Regions from separate parts of the Pseudoalteromonas translucida KMM 520 genome, predicted to be linked through region 1. Evidence: riboswitches for the same ligand, from Rfam matches in the RefSeq annotation. Region 1 holds a riboswitch; the other holds the start of a gene.

Region 1 (12,193 bases):
AGAGCGGCTTCGGCGCTCATTAGTTCATCGTACAAGGTGTCTTTTTCTTTTTGCTTGTCGGCCACATTTGCCGCTACATCGCGCTGTTGCTTAAACTCTTTTAAAGCCTGTTCAAGGGCGCTTAGCTGAGCAGTTAGTTGCTCTTTATTTTCGCCGCTTTGCATTTGTACAGGCGAGAGCTTTTTAAGCTTAATACTCGCACCAGGCAGTGTAAGTACGCCGCCTTTAACGTTTTCACTTAAGTGCGATAAAAATTCCCCAAACGCATCTTCGTCATCAATACTTATATCGCCATTGCTGGTGGTTGCAAACGAAAGCATGTCGGGGTTTAAAATGCGCGAAATTTCTTCCACTTCTTTTAACGACAGCTCTTCGCGCATGCGGGTAAATAAATTAAATTCCAAGTTTTTAAGTTGCAGCTTTAAGCTCTTAATTTGTTTTTGGGTTTCGCTAATACGGTAGTCAAGTGTATGCAGGCTTTGCCCTTGTGCGCTGGTAATAGAGTGCGAAAGCGACTCGTAGTCTTGCTTTAACTGGGTTAGGTTTGTTTTAAGCGTGGCTTTGTTAACCAGTTCAAATTCGTTTTTAAGTGCGTTAAAATCTAAAAACCATTGCTCTATTTGCGTTTGCCTGCGCTCTATATCGCGCGACTGCTGCACGTACAAACTTTGCTTTTGTTCAAACTCGTGTTTTTCGTGCTCTATGTTTTCAAGCGCTATTGCCAGCTCTTCTAGTTGCGATTCTTGGTAGTTGTCAAAGTCAATGAGTGCTTGGTCAATTTTTGGAGCATAAGCCGCTAATTTACCTTTTAGTACAGTTTGGTTCTCTAGCATCGACTCAAGCGCGGCTATGGGCTCTTGCATCGATTCAAGGGCGTGTAACTCACGTTTACTGCGGTTTACTTTGTCGAACGAGCGACGCCACACTTCATAAAAGTCGACCTTAGAGTTAGACATGTGGCGCTCAAATACACGTAGCATAAAGCGTTTTACATCGGCGGCACCGAGTTTATGTAAGTTAAGAATACGGCGAAATATTTCTTTATAAATAGTCGAATCTTGAACGTTATTAAGCGGGATCATTTTTAAGTTGATCTCGTCGTCAAATGGGGTTGCGCCGCCGGTGAGTAGGGCGTTTAGCTCTTGCGCTTTTAGCTCTATGGGGTTGTACCCAAGCTGTTTTAAATGGCTAAACAGCTTAGTGTATTTAATAATGGTTTTACCTTGGGTGTACTGCTCTAAATCAAGCTTACCTTGGTAGCAAAAATATTGGTGCGCATAACCGGCAATTTTCCCCAAACCCGCTACACCAATTACTACTGAGCCATGGGGCAGGTTTGCTTCAAGCAAAATGTAGGATTGATCGGACGAAAAATAAAACTTACGGGTTTCGTCTAAATCGTGGCCATCCCATTCGGTTAGGCGTAAATCGTTAATAAGCGGAAACTGAAGAGCATTTATTACCGAGCTTTTACCGGTATTATTAGGCGCGCAAATAGAGCTGCTTTTATCCAGCGGGATCACACATTTTGCGTAACCTGCAGTATTGAGTAGGGCGAGTTTACTTAGTCCGTATAAATTTTTCATTGCTCGTCCTCTGTTAGGTAGGTTTCTTCGTTTACTTCCATTAAGGCATCTATATAGCGATGAATAGGGGCTTGTAGCATAAAGCCTGCTTCTACTTCGCGTGCCAAACCTAAGCGCACCATGCGCAGGTACACGTCTTTGCGCAGATCGGAGCCCGAAAATATCTCTAGTTGATCAAACAAGTGTTTGTTAATTTGCACTAAGGTTTGCATTAACTCTAAATCGTTTACTTCGTCGAACAAGGCGCGCATTGGGTCTTTGCCGGTGTTGGCGTAGTGCTCAATTAAAATATAAATAGTGAGGGCAATAGCACGGGATATTTTGCCCATATTGGGTGTGCTTTCGTCGCTGCTAAAGTAATAAAAGCCACGGCTGTCGTGTTTTAGCTCGTTACCTAGGGCGCTAAATAGCGCGCTGTAAGCGTCTATGTTTTGATCCAGCTCTTGCCACATTAGGTTGTCTTGTTCGCAAATATGATAACCCGCCACTAATTTTTTATTAATTGCTTGTAAGTGGGTAAGCTCGTTTAAGTTTATTTGTGTCATGGTGATTACTCATCTGCCTTACTAGGTTTTTGCGGCTGTGAATTATAGGGATAAAGAGAAAAATACTGACCGGCAATTTTAAAGCGTGCTTTTTCATCGCTTTGGCTTTTTTCAAGCTCGTCGTCACTCACTAATTTTTGATACAAAAACAGCATTTCTTCGGCATCTAAATCGGGGTAACTTTCGTCTAAAAATTGCAGCAATGGTTGCGGCTTTTTACGTTTTGTATTGAAGCGTTTTGCAAAGCTGCTTTTAACATCGTTGTAATCGGGAATGTTTGGCGTTTGAAAAGGCGGTACATCTTGCTGATCGGGCAATTGGTATTCTTGGTGTTCAAACTCAACCAAACTTGCCATATAGGCAACTATATGACGTTGTTGCCCCAGCGAGTAACGCTGTGCGTCGCTCACAAAGTGTGGTTGCACCGCTGTTAGCATGTTGTCTACGCCATTTTTACGCACTAGCCCAAGCACTTTTGCAGCTTGGCGGGTAATTAAGTTATTTCGGCGTAGCTCTTCACGCAGCGGCATTAGCATGTCGGCACTTTTACGCAGGCTTTCGCGGCCTACTAAATGCATTTCGAGAATACGGGTACGTAATTGCTCTAGCATGCGTTTGTCGGTATATGCTTTACCCGATTGCTCAATACGCTCTATTTGCGTACTAATTTGCAGCTCTATAAGATTAAAACAGGCATGAAATTCGCCGCGAATATCAATCATTTCTAGCATTGGCTCTATGTATTCGTCAAACGCTTCTATTACCGCTTTATAACGCTTTTGCAGCGATTGCACCGCGTTATTAGATTTAGCTTGCTCAACAATATTTAAAATGGCGTTTTCGTTGTGTGCGTACAGTTTCATTATTTTGCGTACCCGATCATCCATAATACGGCTAAAACGGCGTAAGTCGTCAAAATCTTCCACTTCGCCCGCGTTAGCTAAGCGATCGCCAAGGCGAGCTAAGTCCTCTACTAATACGCTAATTTCTTGTGCTAAACCTAAATGCTCTTCTTGCAGTAAAAATGTAGCAAAGTCGGCAATGGCACGGTTTATTTCAAGCTGCGAAGATTTAGCTAAAGGAATTATAATATCTTGATTTAACAAGCGATTAGTTTCTTTATAAATTCGCTCGTTATGCCATGTAGGTTGTTTGTGTTTAATGGCATTTTGCAAATCTTTAATACTAAAGTCGGCCATTTTAAAACGTTTAAATAATAGCTCTAGCACCCCCCAATGTTCGCTAAGGGTATTTAATAGCTTTTTAGCTGGGATCATAAGGCGTTTATACATCCTAGTATGTTGTTAAATAACGAGCTAAATAAGCGAGTTATTCATAATTTTAATAGCGCTGATAGCACTATGGTATTCGTTTTTACAACGATTTAATAATAGTTTTTACCAGGTCATAGTGATAACATCCGCACCGAAAATAGGCACACGAAATATGCGGCTCTATTTTCTTCATAGGTTCAATTTTTACATTATTCCAAAGGTTGTTCAATTATCATGGTTTCCTCTATTATCCTGACTTTAATAGCGATTGCATTTTTGCTGATTGTTATTGAGGATATAATCCACGTAAACAAAGCTAAAACGACACTTTTTTTTGGTACGCTCTGCTGGATTATCTCTTTTATCTTCCCTATTAATGGGCAAAGCCCTGATACGATTCAATCACTCCTTAATCATAATATTTTAGAAATTGCCTCCTTATGGTTGTTTTTAATGGCGGCAATGACCTTTGTTGCCTATTTAAACTCAAAAGGGTTTATCGAAAATATTGTTAACCGGATTATGCCAAAACGAATTAGCGAACGTAAGTTAATGTTTTTGGTTGGTGTTTTTGCATTTTTATTCTCTTCTATTTCCGATAACGTAACTGCTACGCTTATATCTTTAGCGGTGGTTTTATCATTAAAACTTGAAGCCAAAAAGCTAATTAGATACGCCACGCTGATAATTTTTGCGGTTAACTCTGGTGGTGTGTCGTTAATTACCGGTGATGTAACCACGTTAATGATATTTTTAGATGGCAAAGTAACTATTAGCAATTTGTTATTGTTAATTGGGCCAGCATTTGTAAGTGTGATGCTGTTAGCTGCACTGTTATCAATAGGCTTAAATGGCCAGCTCGACTTTACTAAAACCAAGCAAAAACGCATTGAAAAAACCGATATTACAATTGCAGTTATCTTCTTATCTACGGTTATTGCTACCTTAACACTGAGTGTTTTATACAGTGTACCGCCATTGCTTACCTTTTTGTTTGGTTTGTCTATGATGTTTTTAGTGGCGCAATTTTTAATGCGCAAAAAAGACATAAACAAAGACATGATAGATTTTATTCGTGAAATAGAATACGACACCTTGTTGTTTTTTGTAGGTGTATTATTACTGGTAGGGGCGTTAAAAGAAGTTGGTATGTTAAGCAACTTTAGCGACCTGTACACAATAATGGCACCTGAATACGCAAACTATTTAATGGGTATATTGTCGGCAGGCGTTGATAACGTACCACTTACTGCCGCGTTATTAAAAGCAGATATAGTAATGACACAGCAGCATTGGCTGTCGTTTACTTATGCCACAGGCGTAGGGGGCTCTATGTTAATTATAGGCTCAGCGGCGGGTATTATTGCCATGAGCAAAGTTAAAGAACTGACCTTTATGAGCTATTTACGTTTGTCGTTTTATTTATTAATTTGTTACACCGTAGGCTATACAGGCTCGTATTTAATGGCAGGTTTTGTTTAATATTAGTTATTAAAGTGCTTGACAGCTAGATGTCTAAACGATAACTTTCAAAGCCCCAGTAAAGTATTGATCTTTTCAATATATTGCTGGGGTTTTGTTTTATTAGTGATTGCTAAAATAGCCATTAATACAACATTCAGAAGAGGTGCGATACTTAGGTATTTAATGTGAGGTGACGAACGCCGTTGAGCATTAAAGAGGGAGGTACTCGCCGAGAAAAATAACGCGTCGTCGTCGTTGTTTTTCGGTTTATGGGGCTGAATCCTCAAAACTGTCACCAATATAGGTGGAGAGCTTCTGGCAGTGAATTTTCTTACCTTATATTTGCTGCCAAGTTCTTCTTGTTTTATTACGGTTTGGATGCCGTGAAAGGAGACAAAATGACAACCCAATCAGTGCCACATGTAGTATTAGGCAGCAAATCAAATTATACCGTTGCTAAATTTGGCGGCACCAGCGTAGCTAACTTTGCGGCTATGGACCACAGTAGTAAAATTGTAGTAGCAGATAAAAGCGTGCGTATTGTTGCACTAAGCGCCAGCGCAGGAGTCACTAATCATTTAGTTGAGCTATGTAAAAACAACCTTAGTGAAGATGAGCGCCAAGCACATATTAACGGCGTGCTGGCGATTCAGCAGGCTATTTTAGCCGAGTTGAGTTTAGATACCGACTTAGCGCAGGGCTTTGCCCAAACGTTAGCGGCATTTGAAAAACTAGCCAGCCAAACACTACAAACTAAAGCGCTACATGACGAGCTATTAAGTTTTGGCGAGCGGTTATCAACTTATTTATTTACCCAAGTGCTGCGTTTAAAAGGTTTAAATGCAATACGCTTTGACGTGCGCCAAGTGCTTAAAACCGACAGTCAATTTGGCAAAGCAACTCCTAATGTTGCAGCTACTGCACAAGCAGCAAGCGCATTACTTATTCCGCTGTTAGACGATCAAGTAATTGTTACACAGGGCTTTATTGGCAGCGACGAACACGGCCAAACGACCACTTTAGGGCGCGGCGGATCAGACTACAGTGCTGCATTACTGGCCGAGGCTATTCATGCTAAAAGTGTACATATTTGGACTGACGTAGTGGGTATTTTTAGTACCGACCCGCGTTTATGTGTAAAAGCCACGCCTATTGCACGCCTCAGCTTTGACGAAGCCGCCGAAATGGCTACCTTTGGTGCAAAAGTATTGCATCCGGCAACTATTTTACCCGCCAGTCGCAGCCATATTAATGTGTTTGTAGGGTCGAGCCGTGAGCCAGAGCGCGGTGGTACTTGGATTGAACGTGAAAAGTCGCAACTGCCAGGAATTCGCGCAGTAACACAACGTAAAAATCAAATATTACTTACCCTTAAAAGCCCCGAAATGCTATTAGCTAGTGGCTTTTTAGCCCGAGTATTTACCATTTTAAGTGAGTTTAATATTTCGGTAGATTTAGTGACTACTTCTGAAATTAGCGTAGCAATAACGCTTGATAACGCGCCTAATGCATCGCGTCCAGAGCTTGATCAGGGTTGCTTAGATAAACTTGCTGAGTTTTGTCATGTATCGGTAGAAAACAACTTAACCTTAGTGGCGCTTATTGGCTCAGAAATACAGTTGCGCCAGCACGAAATGAACTTAATGCAGGTATTAAGTGACTTTAATATAAGGCTAATTTGCCACGGTGCAAGTAAGCATAACTTGTGCTTTTTGGTCGAGCAAGGCGAATCCGATAACGTAGTGCAAGCTATTCATAGCCGACTACTTGAAAGCGATTGCGCGGCCTAATATAGCTAAATTAATAAGAGAGCACTGCCAGTCAGTGCTTTTTTCGCTCACTACACTTATATCAAATTCACCTACCACAGAACTACTGGCATTAAGCTGTGTGCAAGTTAACTCTGTAAACACATTAGGGCTTAGTAACTTGGCAATAGGGCGGCTAGTGGCTTTAGCGAGCGCTTCTTTTAAGGTCCAAATTCTAAAAAAGTGTTTAGCTTGATCCTCTGCATTGGTGGGCTTGGTGATCAGCGCAATTTCATCGGTATGATAAAAATGCTTTGCGAGTTTTTCAAAAGGGCGCTTTGTGCTTATTTTTTCAATATCGAAACCAAACTGGGCTTTTGTAGGGTTAAGTGCAGCGCCAACAAAACCATTAGAATGCGATATACAGGTATTAATAACGGTATGGCTGTTATTAATGTGTAGCGCTAATTTACTTGTTTGTAGGTTAAACTCTGAGCTTATATTACATGGCTTAATGCCCGCCATATTAGGGTGCGAGGTTATAACTAAATACTTAAGTAATAATCGCGTGGCTAAATACTCTTGCTTGGCCGATGTGCTTTTACGGCGGTTTATTATTTGCAGCTCAAAAGGGCTTAAATAATCAGGCAAATTAAATTGGCTTATATCGAGCGTTTTAGCGTCAAACAATAAAATAGGGCTTTTATTGTTACTAAAAGGCTGATTAATTTGCAGGGTGTTTTTAAAGTAAAGTGAACTCATAAACGCTCAAAATAATAATAAATTTAATACCGATTACCTGCTTGTATGCATATGCTGAACATATAGTGAGCGGTTGTTAGTTGTTGTGCGCGCTAGGTACATTTTTATTACTAAGGCGCGATGAAATATGGTTTAATTCACAACAGCTAAAATAATAACAGATTTGTAGGTGTATGACACAAGTGCGTGATGGTTTTCAAAGTCGACTTGGTTTTGTATTGGCCGCCGCTGGCGCAGCGGTAGGTTTAGGTAATATATGGGGTTTTCCTACGCAGGCTGCTAACCATGGTGGTGGTGCTTTTTTGCTGGTTTACTTTATTGTTATATTTTTACTTGCTTTGCCGGCTTTATATACCGAGCTGTATTTAGGGTATTACGCCCAAGCTAATCCGGTAAAAGCACTTAGGCAAGCATGGCAAAATAAAGCCCCTAAAGTAGGCGCGGCTGCAGGTTATATTGGCCTTGGCGGCGCTATTGTAATGCTTAGCTTTTATTCAATAGTGGCGGGGTGGATGCTGTCGTATGCTATTGAACCAGTAACTACATTTTTAGGGTTTAGCGGCGCTAGCGAATTTTTACACAGCGACTCTGCGCTGCGTAATTTTGTGTTTACCCCGCTTATGCTTATTTTAACCGCGAGTATTATTTTAAAAGGGGTTAAATCGGGTATTGAAACCTGGTCACGGCGTTTAATGCCGGTGCTGCTAGTATTGCTAATTGGTTTAATTATTTATATTGCAACGCTTGATGGTGCAAGTGATGGCTTTGCAGCGTATTTAATACCTGACTTTAGCCAAATACTCGACCCTAACTTAATTATTGCAGCTATGGGGCAAGCCTTTTTCTCCTTATCGCTAGGTGTGGGCTGCATGATGATTTACGGCTCGTATTTAAAACCCGGTGCTAACTTACCAAAACTGACTGCCAGCGTAGCACTACTCGATACCAGTGTGGCCTTTTTAGCTGGTTTACTTATTGTGCCTGCTATTTACGTGGCGCAGCACAACGGCGTAGAAGTATTTAGTAACGGTAAATTAATTGGCGAAGGGCAGCTTATTTTTGCCATTTTACCCGCGTTATTTAGCACCATGGGCGATATTGGCTTATTGGTTGGGTTATTGTTTTTTGTATTAATGTCGATAGCCTCGGTTACTTCTACTATATCAACCACCGAAATACCGGTGGCATTTTTAGTCGAAAACCACGGCGTTGATCGCACTAAAGCTACGTGGCTAGTTAGTGGCGTAGTGTTAGTGTTTGCCAGTTTAATAATACTTAATTTTGATTGGTTATTTGGCTTGGTTATTATGGTATTTACCCAGTATCAATTACCGTTAATGGGGTTATTTTACTTTGTTACTGTGGGCTGGTTATGGCAGCGTGGTAACAAACTACATCAAGCAACTAGCGGCGCGCATTACTGGTTTGCTCAGTACATACGTTTTGTTTGCCCAATATTAATGACCTTGGTATTTGCCAATGTGGCGTTTAGTAGTTAAGCGTTACTGCAAGTTATAAATAAAACGGGAGCTTTTGCTCTCGTTTTGCTTTGTTATTTAGCTGTTAGCAATAACTGATTTTCAATTGCCTGCTTTAACGTTTCTGGCTTGGTGCGCGGTGCATAACGGGAAACAAGTTGGCCTTGCGAATTAATTAAAAATTTAGTGAAGTTCCACTTTATTACTCGCCCTTGCGAAATACCTCTGGTGTGCTGCTTTAAGTAATTAAACAAGGGGTGAGCTTCTGGGCCGTTTACCATTACTTTGGCAAATATTTCAAATGTGGTATTAAATTGCGCTTGATAAAAGCTGTTAATGGCTAAATTATCAAGCGGCTCATTTTGGCCAAATTGATTGCACGGAAACGCTAAAATGGTAAATCCACTGTTTTTATAGTGCTGATACAGCTTTTCTAAAGCGGTTAACTGCGCCGAAAAATGACATTCACTGGCAATATTTACAATAAGTAGCGTTTTGCCTTTTAACTGCTTAAAAGAAAAAAGCGCCTTGTTACAACACTCTGCGTTAAATTGATAAATACTATCCATAGATCACCTACTTAATTTCCTATTAAATAAACTTTATAAAGACTTCATTCGCTTTTTTATCAACCGATTGACATAATCAGGCATGGTTTTTAAGTTATCAGTTTAATAGGTCATTTTTATGTCAATGAAAGTAGCATTTATAGGTTTAGGCGTAATGGGTTACCCAATGGCGGGGCATTTAGCAAAAGCAGGGCACAGTGTGTGCGTTTATAACCGTACTCAAGCTAAAGCTCAAAAGTGGGCTAACGAATTTAGCGGCAACTTTGCAGCCACTCCACGCGAAGCTGTAAACGGTGCCGACATTGTATTTATGTGTGTGGGTAACGACGACGATTTACGCTCGGTAGTATATGGCGAAAACGGGGTATTAGCCGGTATTAAAGCAGGCAGTATTTTGGTCGATCATACTACTACTTCAGCTACAGTGGCGCGCGAAGTGGCAGCAAAAGCGGCGTTATTAAAAGTCGACTTTATTGACGCGCCAGTATCGGGTGGTCAAGCTGGCGCCGAAAATGGCGTGCTTACAGTAATGGCTGGTGGCAGCGAAACTGTATTTGCTAAAGTGCAGCCTGTTATGACGGCATTTAGTCGTTTCAGCCAATTGTTAGGTGGCGTAGGCTCGGGGCAATTATGTAAAATGGTTAATCAAATTTGTATTGCGGGTGCAGTACAGGGCTTAGCCGAAGGCTTACATTTTGCAAAGCAAGCAGGGCTTGATGGTGAAAAAGTAATAGAAACTATTTCTAAAGGCGCTGCCGGTTCGTGGCAAATGGAAAACCGTTACAAAACCATGTGGGCAGGGGAATACGACTTTGGTTTTGCAGTTGATTGGATGCGTAAAGACTTAGGCATAGCGCTAGATGAGGCGAAAAATAACGGTGCAACGCTAGCAATGACAGCCACAGTAGATGGGTATTACGCCGATGTGCAAGCATTAGGCGGTGGCCGCTACGATACATCAAGCTTACTTGCACGCATTGAAGCACAGCATAAAAAATAACGTTTACGTTGAGTATATCGTTGTAGACGCCAAGCTTGCGTGATGTGCAAAGCCCGTAAAGTGATTTATTCACAAAGAGGTTAAGAGACGCTGCGCTTTTAGAGAAAGTGATAGATCTAAAAAGATCATTGTTGGTTTTATGTCTTCTCATTTACTTAAAACAAAAAACGCGACGCTTTAGTTATAAAGCGTCGCGTTTTTGTATGCCTTGTACCAATAAACTTAAAGCAAGCTACATGCTTTGTGCGTAGTTATATAAGGCTTTTAAAATGGTTAGGTTTTTTTCACTGTCGTCATGCTCATGGGCTAAATTTTCAAGCGTGATCATAAAGTCTTGAGCGTTAATTGAGGGTTGATCTTCCCCGTGCATTAACTTGTTTTGACAATACTGACGCCATTGATCCAGTTCTTGCTGGTTAAGCGTTTGCGGCCAGTTACGAGCGCGGTATCTAAACAATAAAGTATTAAACTTTTTATCTTCAAAATCGAGTTTTAAATCGGCTAAGTCTTCGGGTTTTGCATCGCGAATAATCGCAAATTTAGCTTTGTCAGCATGGCTAGTAAACCCATCGTAAAGTAAATAGTCAACGTTAGTTGTTGCGCTGTAATCGCCTTGCTCGTTAAACACCTCAGTTACTTTATCGCGCAGCTCGCTATTGCCTTTTAACACCGCCAGGTTTTTTAAACATTGCTCGCGGTCAATGCCTAAACGCGCTGCATTTTCAGGTAATAACGTTTTAGCAGGTGCTAAAATAGGGCACTTGTTTAAATGCACTAGTTTTAATCCTACTGGTAACTCGTCTTCAGCTAAATCAATACGCTTGGTATATAAACGTTTACGTAATTGCTCAACACTTAAATCAATAAGTACTTGTGGGCTTTGAATTAAATCAAAACAAATTACGGCATTTTTATTTACCGGATGAAAGCTCATAGGTGCAACCCAGCTAGTGCAGCCTTGGGTTGCTGGAATGCGTGAGCTGGTATGCACAAGCGGGGTCATGTTAAATACATCAACCAACTCAGCTAAGGCTTTTTTACCGCGTAAACTAAAAAAGAAGTTATACAGCTTTGGCTGCTTGTCTTTTATTAGTTTAGCCAGTGCAATAGTAGCGGTTACATCGCTTAGTGCATCGTGCGCCGCAGCGTGTTCAATACCGTTGGCAACGGTTAAATGCTCTAACTTAAAGCTTGGACTACCGTCTTCTTTTAACGGCCATTCAATGCCCTCTGGGCGCAGTGCATAACAAGCACGTACTAAATCAATAATGTCCCAGCGGCTATTGTTGTTTTTATATTCACGCTCGTACGGGTCGTAAAAGTTACGGTAAAAGCTATAACGGCTTACTTCGTCATCAAACCGAATACTGTTATAACCAGCTACACAGGTATTTGGCATACTAAATTGTGCATGAATTTTTGCTATAAATTCAGCCTCAACCAAGCCTTTTTTCATCGCCACTTGTGGCGTAATGCCGGTAATTAAACACGCCTCAGGGTGCGGTAAGTAATCCGCCTGCGGTTTACAGTATTCAATAAGCGGCTCACCAATAATATTTAAATCAAGATCGGTACGAACACCCGCAAACTGGCTCGGCTTATCCTTTTGCGGACTAGCCCCCCAGGTCTCGTAGTCGTGCCAGTATATTGTAGGTTGTGTTTCGTGGTATGTTGGTTCGCTCATTCTATCTCTTAGCCCTTTTGTAATGCGGGTTTTTAGTGCACTTTAATTTGTTGTTGTATCTTTGCGTGTGTTGTAATCTGCGC
Region 2 (12,193 bases), 1.2 Mb from region 1:
TTAGTGCTGTTGGGCGTTGAAAAACAAGATGACGAGCAAGCGGCCGATAAGTTACTGCATAAGATTAGTAATTACCGCATTTTTACTGACGAAAATGACAAAATGAACTTAAGTCTAAAAGATATTGCTGGTGAGCTATTGGTGGTGTCGCAGTTTACTTTGGCGGCAAATACTAAAAAGGGCATGCGACCTAGCTTTTCATCGGCGGCAACCCCAAGCCAAGCTAATGAGTTATACGAGTACTTTGTAGCGCAAGCCAAGGCGCTTAATTTAACGGTTGCTACCGGTGAGTTTGGTGCCGATATGCAAGTGAGCTTGTGTAACGATGGGCCAGTAACCTTTAATTTAGCTGTTTAGTGATCACCACGATATGATTTATATAGCCTGCTACTTTTTGCGGGCTAACTTTATAACCAAATACATTAAGTAATACTTGCTGTAACTGTTTTAATTGCGACTCATGTTGCGATAAAAAATTAATAAATAGCGTGCCGTTGTTGTTAAGGGCTGCGTGTATTTTTTGATAAAAAGCGGGTGCGAATAAAAATCGTGGCGCGTCTATTTGGCTAAATAAATCTAAAATAATCCAATCTATGTTGCGGGCGCGACCCAGTACTTGCTGGGCATCCTCACAAAGTAACCGCTGTGTATTATTACTAGGCACTTGCTGCGTAGTAAAAAACTTTTTATAACAACTAATTATATCTGCATTTATTTCAGCTGAGGTGATTTTTGCGTGTGGATATTGGTGCAGCAAATAATTACGAATTGCTCCGCCGCCAAGCCCCAGCTCGAGTACTTTTTTAGGAGTACTTAATGTGTGCCAATGCTGTGCTAAGCACTGTAAGTGTGGCAGTAATAAATTGCTTGGTTGCTGCTGCGTTACCACAGATTGCAGAGTGTCATTTATTAGCAGCCAACGCAGTTGCTGATGTTGGCGTACTTGAATGTGATCGCCCCCATATTTATGCCAATAAAGTAACTGGCCAACACTGTGGCTGTTTTCAATAAAATAGCTATTAATCAGGCCATTTACAGGGTTTATGTATTCGCTCATGTTGCTCAGCATAAACTAGCATAGCTAAAGCGCAATGGCTTTTGTCATTAATTTTTTACACTTTGCATTTGCCATCACCAAAGTCGTATTGGCAGTTTTTTTTAGATGGAGTATGGTATTTGCCATAATTAAGTGACGTTGTATTTTATTTACGGCTTAACAGCAGGAGTATGTATGTTTCAGGTAAGTACACCGCAAAGTAGTGAAGATTGGCAAGCCTATTATCAATTACGCTGGGAAATTTTACGTGCCCCTTGGGGTGAGCCACGTGGTTCTGAACAGGATGATTTAGAACAAGATGCCGAGCATCGCTTTATTAAAAATAAAGCGGGCAAAGTATTGGGGGTGGCGCGGCTGCACTTTAATAACCAGCAACAAGCTCAAGTTCGCTATATGGCTGTAGCTGAAGAAAGTCGTAATCAGCATATTGGTAGTCGTTTATTACATGACCTAGAAAAAATAGCATGGTCACAAGACGCTGCAGAGTTAGTGTTATTTGCTCGCGAGCGCGCACTCGAATTTTATAAGCGCCATGGTTATGAAACACAAGAAAAAGCGCATTTGGCGTACGGCGATGTACAACACTATAAAATGGTAAAACAAAAGCCATCAGAGCCTGGCTGGTTTCGCCACCCTAACTGGACTCAAGTGCTGCAAAACACCTGGCGTGAGTCAATTCCAATTAGTGATGCAATGGGCATTAAAGTAGAGAGCTATACCGACTGGCAATTTACGACTAGCGCAGATTTAGATGCTAATTTAAACCTACATAACACTATGTTTGCTGGTTCTATTTATAGCTTAGCAACCCTTACGGGGTGGGGCGCAACCTACTTAGCACTTAAAGAAGCAGGGCTTGAAGGGAGTATTGTATTAGCCGATGCCAATATTAAATATTTAAAACCGCTTAGCAGTGATCCACGCGGCTGTGTTGATATACAAAGCTGTAAGGGTAAGCTCAGCGAGTTAGAAACTGAGGGTAAAGCCAGCTATTTAGTGCCCGTTATTATTTATGATGGTGATAAGGTAGTGGCTGAATTTGAAGGGCAGTTTGTAGTAAAAAAATAAGCTGTTAGCACTTTATAGTTGAATTAAGCACGAAAAAAGCCAAGCAATGCTTGGCTTTTTAATTTATTTACTTTAATCGCTAATGAATTAAAGTAAATCGGTAAGTAATATACCTACGCCAATGCGTTCTATATCAGCGTTGTAATCAATTAAGCTTTCGCCATAGCCATTAAAGTACTGTGCATAACCACGCACTCGGCCCCAAAGCGGAAATGACCAATCGAGCTGTAAAGCACCGCGATTGTCTGAATTTAAGTTGTTACGGGTCATAAAGCTAAATTCATGTTCATTAAGGCGATACGCACCGCTAAACTCAAAGTAACCCATGTATTTGTAAATGTCAGGGTTGTCGTCGCCCCTTGGATCTAAAGGTGTTTCTTTCTCGCTTTCTGAAATACGATACCAAGGCTTAAAGTTAAATACAAAGCCATTTTTTTCCCAAATAAAGTTAGCGTAAATACGGTTCCATGAACGTGAGTTTGGCTGGCTATTACCGTTAGACTGATGCGAAATACCCAAAACAACAGCCATTTCGTCGCCCCAAGGAACGTGCTCTTGATCTAAATAGTTAACCCAAAAAATTTCTGGCTCGTAGTTGGTCTCACGAAATGGTGATGAGCTTTCTTTGTTATAAAGCTGCCAATATGACTGTAGTGTAAAGGCAAAAAATATAGCTTGGTCTTCATCAGAAAAGTCATTGAAGAGAGGGACCTTAATTGAAAGCTGATACTTGGCTTCTAAGTTATCGAGTGGCTCGTCATTTTTTTCGCCAGTTAGCTCGTCGAATGTTTCAAATGAGCTATTGTTCGGATGCGATACATACGAGATAGGTAAAATGTAGTTACGTTTATGTGGTGTAATAACATTACGGTTTTTTTGGCTTACTGCTTCACGTGCTTTGCGCTTATCGATAGCGGTAAGCTGTTTATCTTCTTCAAGAGCGGAGCATTTTTTACGAAGCTGGTTGAGTGTTTGCTTGCCGTCTCCACCAATCACTTCATTTAAAATACATTGTTTTACCAGCTCAATATTACTATTTTGCTCATTGCTTTTAGGTTTTTCTTCAGCAAAAACAGTAGTACTAACTAATGTTGAAAGTATGATCAAGTATCGCCAGCTCATTGTAATTCCTTTGTGAGTATTGATGGTTTAATGCGTTAATTTAATTATAACGCCTTTTTACATATGTAACGGTGAACTTTTACTGAATTTACGTATATTTTGTATAATTAGATCAAAATAAAAGCGGCCTAAGCCGCTTTTATAATGCAAATTAACTATAGTTAACTTACTCTCACGCAATGAGAAGGGAGAGCTTAAAGCTCAAATACGTTAGTAAAAAATTTATACAGTTCAGTGCCTTGGTTAACACTCGCCGAGGCAAAGTGCAGTATGGCAATAGCATCACATTCAAGGGAAAGTGTTTGTAGTGGCTGTTCACTTAAATAACGCTCCATGCGCAGTATTTTAGCAATTGGCTCACCTGCTTTAATATGCGCGCCTAGGGGGGCAATATACTCAACCATTCCGCCCATGGGCGCGTAATAAGCAAAGTAATCATTTAAATGACACGCGTAGCGAGTAATGTTAGCCGGCGTGTGGGGTGCATTTTCAAATACGGCTTTATAATTTAAGTAACTTAAAATACTGTTTGCATCGTTTAGTGCTTCGCTCAAATCTATTTTTTCTTGGCTGCCTAGCTCTACAGTAAAAGCTTCTACAGGTATGCTTAGCTCGCGACCTTGCTTGCTCAGTGCTTCGTTTAAATGCCACCAGGGGCAAAAGTTAGCTTCATCCATAGCGCCGTCAAAATCACTAGGAATAAGCAGTACGTGCTCAATATTAAAATACCGAGCGCTATTAGCCGCATAGGTTGGGCAGTACAAATGTTTGCTTGAAATAGGACCTGTGTGTAAATCCAGTACTATATCGGCTTGGTGAGCGAGCTTTTGTAAGTTAAGCGCAATGCGTTTACCTGTATTGAGTAAATAAGCAGGGCCGTTGAGTTTGCTGTCAACTTCGTCAATAAGTGCCTGTTTAAACGTGCTTTTTAATGTGGCATCGTCGTATTGCGTATGGTTTTTTGCAAACTGAGTGACTAACTCAGTATTATAATGATACATCCTATTCCAATTAGTGCCGGTGATAGGGTCGAACCGACCTAAAGTAAATTCCCCCGACTTTTGATTACAACCAATAGGGTTGGCATAGGGCACTAAAGTAATATCACCTTTAAGATTGAGGTGCTTTAATTGTTCAAGTAGTTGAAAAATTACCGCATTACCTTGTACTTCAGCCCCGTGCATGTTGGCCTGAATATACACACTTGGCCCCGTGCCATCGCCTTTTAAACGATACACAGGAATAGTGAGAGGTAAGCCATTGGCAACTTCACCAACGACGATGTTTTCTTGACTAATTGGTGAGGCGATCATGAGTATCTCAACATTTTAATTTTATCTCGGGTACTTTATTTTAGGTACATTATCTTAGGTAAATTATCTCAAGTAATAACTGGCATCTTCGGCTGCACGTAGGCAGCTAAGTTTGTTTTGTTCTAAAACATATTCGCCTGCAAGTTCGTGGCATAAAAAGTACGGCATACTTTCACTAAAACCATAGGCACCACATTGACTAAACACCAACCAGTCGTGCTCATTTAGATCACTTGGTAATGCGTGCTCGCCCAAGCAATCGAGTGCGGTACAAAGTGGCCCGTATAAGCTCATAGCTTGGGTTGGTGTGTTTGAATCTCGTAGTAACGCTGCTGGAAAGTCTTGACTAGTGACGGCTGGGCGCAATAAGTGGTTTATACCGCCACTTAAAATAACTTGTTGTTGGCCATAGTTTTGTTTTCGCTCTACTACTGGGGTCGCGTAATGTCCGCATTCACCCACGGCATAGCGGCCAAGCTCCATCCATAACTCTTCAACGCCCGCCTGTTTTTTAATTTTAGCGAGGGCAGTTATTAAGTCATCCCAATTAAGCGTTATGTCGTTTTGCGTATACGGAATACCCAAGCCGCCACCTAAATCTAAAATTTTAAGGTTTATATTTAAATCGCGAGCAAGCTGGCTAAGTGGTGCAATCATTTGTGACCACAACTCACTGAGTTTTTGCGTGCTGAGCATATTTCCCCATTGAAAAATATGCAGGCCATCAAAGCTAAGTGCGTCATAGTCGGTAATATTAAGTGCCTGCCACTCTGTACAACCGAGTCCAAATGGCGTGAGGCTATCGCCACCTAGTGGATTTTTTTCGCCCTCGGGCCAACGTAACTGTACGCGCAGTAATACCTGTAGTTGACAGTTTTGTAGCTTGGCTTGCTCATTGAGCCAGCGAACTTGATTAATACTTTCGGCAACAAAAGTACGTACGCCGCGCTCAATAAAGTGTTTAATTTGTTTTGGGCTTTTAGCTGGCCCGGTGTTGAGCACGCGATCGCTACTAACGCCTTGAGCAAGTACTTGCTCAAGCTCGCCTTTACTGGCTACGTCAAAATTAAACCCGGCGTTATCTAAGCATTGAATAATTTTAGACAGTGGATTTGCTTTAACCGCATACCACAGTTTTACCTCGGTTTGTGCGACCAATTGTGCCAAGTGATTATTTAGCGTATCTAGGTCGTAAACAAAAAATGGGCTATCGAGTTGGCTTGATAATTCATTAATTGCCGTTTTAACGCCCGTGCTCAAAAAGCTCATTAACGTAAAACCTCTTCAAGTAGTAATGATGCATCACTTTGCTCATCGCGGTACTTAACAATTAACGCGCACGACATGCTTAAACCTTGTGCACGCGCCCATTCGTTTGAAGCAGGGCGAGAGCCTGGTATTACAATAGCGTACTCAGGAATTGGCTCGCCTTTATCAAGTTGGCGCTCGTTTACACAGTCGTATACCGGAATCGTGGCCGATAAACGTACACCAGGAGCAAGCACTGCGCCTTTTTTAATTACTACACCTTCAACAATTACGCAGCCTGCGCCAATAAATGCATCATCTTCAACTACCACTGGGCTGGCACCAATTGGCTCTAACACACCACCAAGTTGCACGGCTGCGCTAAGGTGTACATTTTTACCTACTTGCGCACACGAGCCAACTAAAGCGTGGCTATCTACCATAGTGCCTTCGTCAATGTATGCGCCAATATTTACATACGCTGGTGGCATAATAATAGTGCCTTTAGCTACATAAGCACCACGGCGCACGCTTGAGCCACCCGGGACCATACGTACGCCATCGGTGGCACTAAACTGTTGTGGCGCTAAGTTATGTTTATCAACAAAGCCACCGGCAAATTCGGTGTTTGTACCATTTTTAAAGGCTTCTAAAATACCTTGTTTTACTGCAACGTTAGCCTGCCATTGGCCGCTTTCGTTTTGTGATGCTGCGCGTACTGCGCCCGACTCTAAATTATTTAATAGTTCTAACCAGCTCATTATAAAAACCTATGTTTAATGCCAAGATAAAATGGTGTTGTTTGCTTGTTCAATGCACGTTGTTTGCGTTAATTCGAGGTGAGTTAACGGGGGGCGTAAATACGAACTCGTTAATCGCCCTTGTAAATGCATGAGTACTTTAACGGGAATGGGGTTTGCTACAGTGAACAAGCTACTGATTGCGCTTGACCACTGAGTAAATAAATTGGGGTATTGGCCACTTAGGCTACGCTGTACAAATTCGTGAGTTTGTAGCGGCCAAGCATTAGCTGCTACCGATACCAGTCCTTTAGCACCGGCTTGGGCAAAGTAGGGCATAAGCGCATCATCGCCGCTAAAAATAGCTAAGTTAGGAGCCGCTTGACGGTAAGCTTCAAATTGCGCAATGTTGCCACTGGCTTCTTTAAGTGCCCATAGGTTTTTATGTTGCTGTAGGTTTTGAATGGTTGCTACTGGAATATCGACAGCGCTTCGCCCTGGTACGTTATAAAGCATACAAGGGTGTTTACTTATATTTAAAAGGCTTTCAAACCAATGGGTTTGTCCAATTACACCGGGCTTTGCATAAAGCGGCGAGCCAAGTAAAAAACTATGAATAGGCAGGTGGTTACAGTATTCAACCCAGGCTAATTGCTGTTTGAGGTTCATACCACCTACAGCCACCATTAAGGGTACATTAGGTGATAATTGGCACACGTGCTCAACAATGGCTTGTTGCTCTTTAAGTGTTAAGGCTAAGCCTTCACCTGTGCTGCCTAGTAATAAAATGGCATTATTAGCAGCAGCTTGCTCAGCAACCAAAGTGGTTAAGGTGCCATAGTCGATTGTACCGTTTTGATTAAACGGAGTAACGAGCGCCGTCCAGACTGAGTAGTCATCTAAATTAAAGTTTTTGATCATCTCTCGCGAACTTATAGAATGTTCGGCGAGTTAAGAAGCTATATAGGAAAGAGCCGCATTAACATCGTTCGAACAAATACCCACGTGTAGGGTATGTTATAATTCGAAGAGCGAATGGGCTTAAATAATAGGGCGCACGGCCTTATTATACTAAGACCAGAAGCTCTCCACCAAACTAATAAGCTACGTTTAAATAGCTATTGGTGACAGTCGCTAGGATTCAACCTAGTCGCCCGAAACAACAATGACACAAACATTGTTGTTTCTCGGCGTTAATTCCCCTTACGTATGCTCAATGGAGTTTGTGCTCCTAACATACGCTACCTGAATAACGCACCTCTTCCAGCCCTTTATATTTGTACTGCAAGCAATACAAATATAATTAAATAGGGTAAGTGCGATGATTAAATCATTTTAGCCATCTGGGTGTCAAGCAGCTAAATGCAGATAGTGTCATCGATTTTGGTAACGGTTACGTATAAGGACGATTTCCCTTAAACTAGGGGTTAATCGCGGCGCGAAATTTGTAACTGCAAAATAAGGTTTCAAGCAGATGGAAAAATTTAATGATATTTATCAGCGAGCAGTAGAGCGAAAAGGCTCAACACAAATGCTACAGCAACTACTCGCTAAACCCGCATCTAAGCAACAATTAGCAGCTTTAAGTGATGATGATTGGCTGGAAGAGTTTACGCGTAAGGTTTTTCAAAGTGGCTTTTACTGGTCGGTTATTAACAGCAAGTGGGCAGGTTTTAGAGAGGTTTTTTGGCAGTTTAGCGTTGAAAAATTATTAATGATGCCGCCCGATATGTTGGAGCAAAAAGCCAGCGATGAGCGTATTGTTCGCAATTATAAAAAAGTAAAAACGATCCCCGAAAATGCATTCATGATCCATGAGGTTACCCAGCAACATGGTAGCTTTAGTCAGTTTATTGCAGACTGGCCAAGTGAAGATATTATTGGTTTGTGGGCGTACTTAAAAAAACACGGTGCACGCTTGGGTGGAAATACCGGCCCTTATACTTTGCGTGCATTGGGTAAAGACACCTTTTTATTATCGCGGGATGTTGAGAGTTATTTGCGCGCGCACAAAATTATTGATGGTGGCTTACAAACTAAAAAGTCGTTAACTGCAGCGCAAGCATTTTTTAATGAATTACAGCAACAAAGCGGTTTGAGCATGCAAGAGCTAAGCTTAATTATAGCCTACAGTGTAGGCGATAATCGTGTAGGTATAAGCCAACAACAGTAGAGGGTAGTTATGAATTTAATGCCAAGGTACAGACAAGTAGCCGACAATTTTGCAATTGAAGATCGCCCATCTAAGGTGGCCGCCCCACAGCTATTACTCTGGAACGACAGCTTAGCTAAAGCGTTTAATATTAATGTAGCTCCTGAGTTACGGGCCAGTACTTTTGGCGGCAACGAACAGCAAGCAATTGCAGCGGTTGCACTAGGATACTCAGGGCATCAATTTGGACATTTTTCACCACGCTTAGGCGATGGGCGTGCTCATTTGCTAGGTGCAGTAGCGGATGCGCAAAACCAGTTGTGGGACATTCAATTAAAAGGCTCTGGTGCCACTCCTTACTCTCGTGGTGGCGATGGCCGCTGTGCACTTGGCCCAGCAATACGTGAATATATAATGAGCGAAGCAATGCAAGCGTTAGGTGTTAAAACCACGCGATGCTTAGCTGTGGTTGGTAGTGGCGAAACCGTGTACCGAAACCCACCTCAACCTGGTGCTATTGTAACGCGCCTAGCCAGTAGCCACATTCGTGTTGGCTCGTTTCAGTATTTAGCAACACAAGGCGACGTTGCAGGGCTTAAAAACCTTGCCGACTTAGCTATTGAGCGTCATTACCCAAAAATTCAAACTACAGGACCTGAGCGTTATTTAGCATTTTTAGCTGCAGTGATTAAAAACCAAGTTGAGCTGGTGGTTAGTTGGATGCGAGTAGGCTTTATACATGGCGTAATGAATACCGATAATACGCTGGTTAGCGGCGAAACTATCGATTATGGCCCATGCGCCATGATGAATAGCTTTGATTTTGATACCGTGTTTAGCTCTATTGATAAGCAAGGGCGTTATGCATTTGGTAATCAACCTAATATTGCTAATTGGAACTGCGCCCGCTTAGCTGAGAGTTTAATACCGCTTGTAAATGATGACGACGAACAAGCTGTGGCATTAATGACCCCAATAATAGATAGTTTTGCTGAACAATTTAATGCTGAATTTAGTGCAATGTGGGCAACTAAGCTAGGCTTAGCAGGTACAGATACAGCCGATAAAGAGTTAATTTCAGAGCTATTACAGTTATTAAAAGAGCATCAACTCGACTACACCAATACGTTTGATGCACTAACCGAGTCTTTAACAGGTGCAATGAGCATACCAGGGGCATTAGTTCAGTGGGCCGGTAAGTGGCAAAAACGCACCGATGATCGCAGCTATACAGTAATGCGCGTAGCTAATCCGCGAGTTATTCCTCGTAACCATGTGATCGAAAAAATACTTAGTGAGTATAATAAGGCTGGCTCAAGTGAATTACTGCATGAGTTTATGCAGGTCATGCACACACCTTATGAAAATACTGACAAATTGGCAAAATTTCAGGATGCACCTAGCAGTGATAAAGAGTATTATACTTTTTGTGGTACTTAATCATTATATTTGGGTTTAAATTGCTGATAATATAAGGTTATTTAGCGTACTTAGAGCTGCCTAATTATTGAGCTTAATTGGCTGCAGTGGTATTATTGCTACTCAATTTAAGGCTAAGTAGCTTGGAACTTAATATAACTCACCTAGTGAAGTTGGTACTATTATTTAATAAATTTAGATACCAGCGTAGTATTTATTCTCTAGGGGTTGGGTAAAGTAATTTATATGTCCTAAACTTACTAATACTTGTATATAGTGTATTGAAAATGAATTAATTTATCTTTTGTTAAGTATTGATTAATAAAGGATCAGGTAATCTTAAAAAAACTGGTTGAGCTAGAAAGAATTAGCTATATTTTTAATTGTTAAAATGGGAAGAAAACAATGAAATTAAAATCACTTACAATCGCAATTGCGTTAGCTGCAACTAGCGCATCAGCATTTGCTGCAGAAAAAACTGAAGGTTTTTACATTGGTGTATTCGGTGACTACTATGATGCTTCATGGAGAAACATGCGTGACCAAGCTGGCTTAGATGTAAACGAGTCAACAGGCTGGGGTGCTGAAGTTGGTTACCGTTTCAGTGATTACTGGAGCGCTCGTCTTGAGTATGCAGACATGGACTTTAATGCATTTGACAAGGTTGCTGGCAACCGTAACGGTATTGACGGTGAGCGTTATGGTATCGATGCGCTGTATCACTTTGGTGGTGGTCCTTTTTACGGTCTATTTGGTGTTAAAGAAATGGATGCAGCAATAGATAATACTTTCTTGAACGCAGGTGTTGGTTACCAGCACTTCATTACAGACGGTTTATTTGTTAACGCAGAAACATCTGTTTATCAAGGTCTTGACCGTGGTTATACCGATGTGAACGCTAAATTAGGTATTAACTACTTATTTGGTCAAAGTTCAGTAGCAGAAGAGCCAGTTCAACCAGCTCCAGAGCCAGTAATTGTTGAAGTTGCACCAGTAGACAGCGACAACGATAACATTCCAGATGCAGATGATAAGTGCCCTAACACACCAATGGTAGATGCAGTTGATGCTGATGGTTGTACACTTTATGAAAATAAAGAAGTAACGGTTAAGTTATTAGTAACTTTCCCTAATAATACAGCTAATGTACCAAACAAATACTTTGATGATATCAAGCAAGTTGCAGATTTCATGAAAGAAAATAGCGCAGTAACAGTGCAATTAGAAGGTCATGCTTCTGCACCAGGCGATGCTAGCTATAACCAATCACTATCTGAAAAGCGTGCAAAAGATGTAGCTGCAGAATTAGTTAAAGATGGAATAGAAGAGTCTCGCATTTCTACTGTGGGTTACGGTGAAGACCGTCTTAAAAACCCAGCCAACACACGTGCTGCAAACGCAGAGAATCGTCGTGTTGAAGCACAGTTAACTGCTACAGAAAAAGTAAAAGTTAAGCGTTAATAGCTATTTATTTATATGAACCCAGCTTTATGTTGGGTTTTTTTATGCCTACTAAAAACTAAAATTAAAAATAAATACTAATGATTCTTACTTAATAAACATTCATAGAAATTGATTTTACTTTATCTACTATTCATAATACTTATAGTCGGTATAATCAGTTGCTGAACTGGATAGATTTTCATCTAACCATAAAAGCTTTATAATTAAGCGTTAGAATACTATAAGTATTGGGTAACATTGCGCTTATGAAGCGCTACCGAATACTTTCACGTCACCAAGAGGGCAATATTGTGCTACAAGAATATCGTAAACACGTAGAAGAACGTGCCGCGTTAGGTATCGTACCAGCGCCATTAGATGCTCAGCAAACGGCTGATCTTATTGAATTAATCAAAACTCCACCGGCTGGTGAAGAAGAATTTATTCTCGACTTATTAGCTAATCGTGTACCGGCAGGTGTTGATGATGCAGCTTATATCAAAGCAGGATTTTTAGCGGCAGTTGCTAAAGGTGAAACTAATTCTCCATTACTTTCTAAAGAAAAAGCGGCAGAATTATTAGGTACTATGCTGGGCGGTTACAATATCGCACCTATGATAGACCTACTTGA

Evidence for each region. A riboswitch is a leader RNA that binds a small molecule or an ion and turns the genes downstream of it on or off. The one in region 1 is predicted to bind lysine.
Region 2: linked by a shared signal. The riboswitch ahead of dapA (4-hydroxy-tetrahydrodipicolinate synthase) and the one ahead of lysC (lysine-sensitive aspartokinase 3) in region 1 are both predicted to bind lysine.

The regions. Positions count from the first base shown of each region.
Region 1 is NZ_CP011034.1:1,406,788-1,418,980, forward strand. It holds gene PTRA_RS06650 (coiled-coil domain-containing protein) at 1-1,586, opposite strand, end outside; gene PTRA_RS06655 (condensin complex protein MksE) at 1,583-2,131, opposite strand; gene PTRA_RS06660 (hypothetical protein) at 2,137-3,408, opposite strand; gene nhaD (sodium:proton antiporter NhaD) at 3,640-4,887, shown strand; lysine riboswitch at 5,020-5,192, shown strand; gene lysC (lysine-sensitive aspartokinase 3) at 5,268-6,659, shown strand; gene PTRA_RS06675 (4'-phosphopantetheinyl transferase family protein) at 6,633-7,379, opposite strand; gene PTRA_RS06680 (sodium-dependent transporter) at 7,553-8,878, shown strand; gene PTRA_RS06685 (glutathione peroxidase) at 8,932-9,426, opposite strand; gene PTRA_RS06690 (NAD(P)-dependent oxidoreductase) at 9,545-10,426, shown strand; gene sbcB (exodeoxyribonuclease I) at 10,659-12,110, opposite strand.
Region 2 is NZ_CP011034.1:180,763-192,955, forward strand. It holds gene dtd (D-aminoacyl-tRNA deacylase) at 1-357, shown strand, start outside; gene PTRA_RS00870 (spermidine synthase) at 341-1,069, opposite strand; gene PTRA_RS00875 (bifunctional GNAT family N-acetyltransferase/hotdog fold thioesterase) at 1,232-2,125, shown strand; gene PTRA_RS00880 (phospholipase A) at 2,213-3,247, opposite strand; gene PTRA_RS00885 (succinylglutamate desuccinylase/aspartoacylase family protein) at 3,442-4,560, opposite strand; gene PTRA_RS00890 (PLP-dependent decarboxylase) at 4,624-5,829, opposite strand; gene PTRA_RS00895 (2,3,4,5-tetrahydropyridine-2,6-dicarboxylate N-succinyltransferase) at 5,829-6,569, opposite strand; gene dapA (4-hydroxy-tetrahydrodipicolinate synthase) at 6,585-7,469, opposite strand; lysine riboswitch at 7,622-7,819, opposite strand; gene PTRA_RS00905 (DNA-3-methyladenine glycosylase I) at 8,023-8,721, shown strand; gene PTRA_RS00910 (protein adenylyltransferase SelO) at 8,731-10,140, shown strand; gene PTRA_RS00915 (OmpA family protein) at 10,525-11,580, shown strand; gene acnB (bifunctional aconitate hydratase 2/2-methylisocitrate dehydratase) at 11,874-12,193, shown strand, end outside.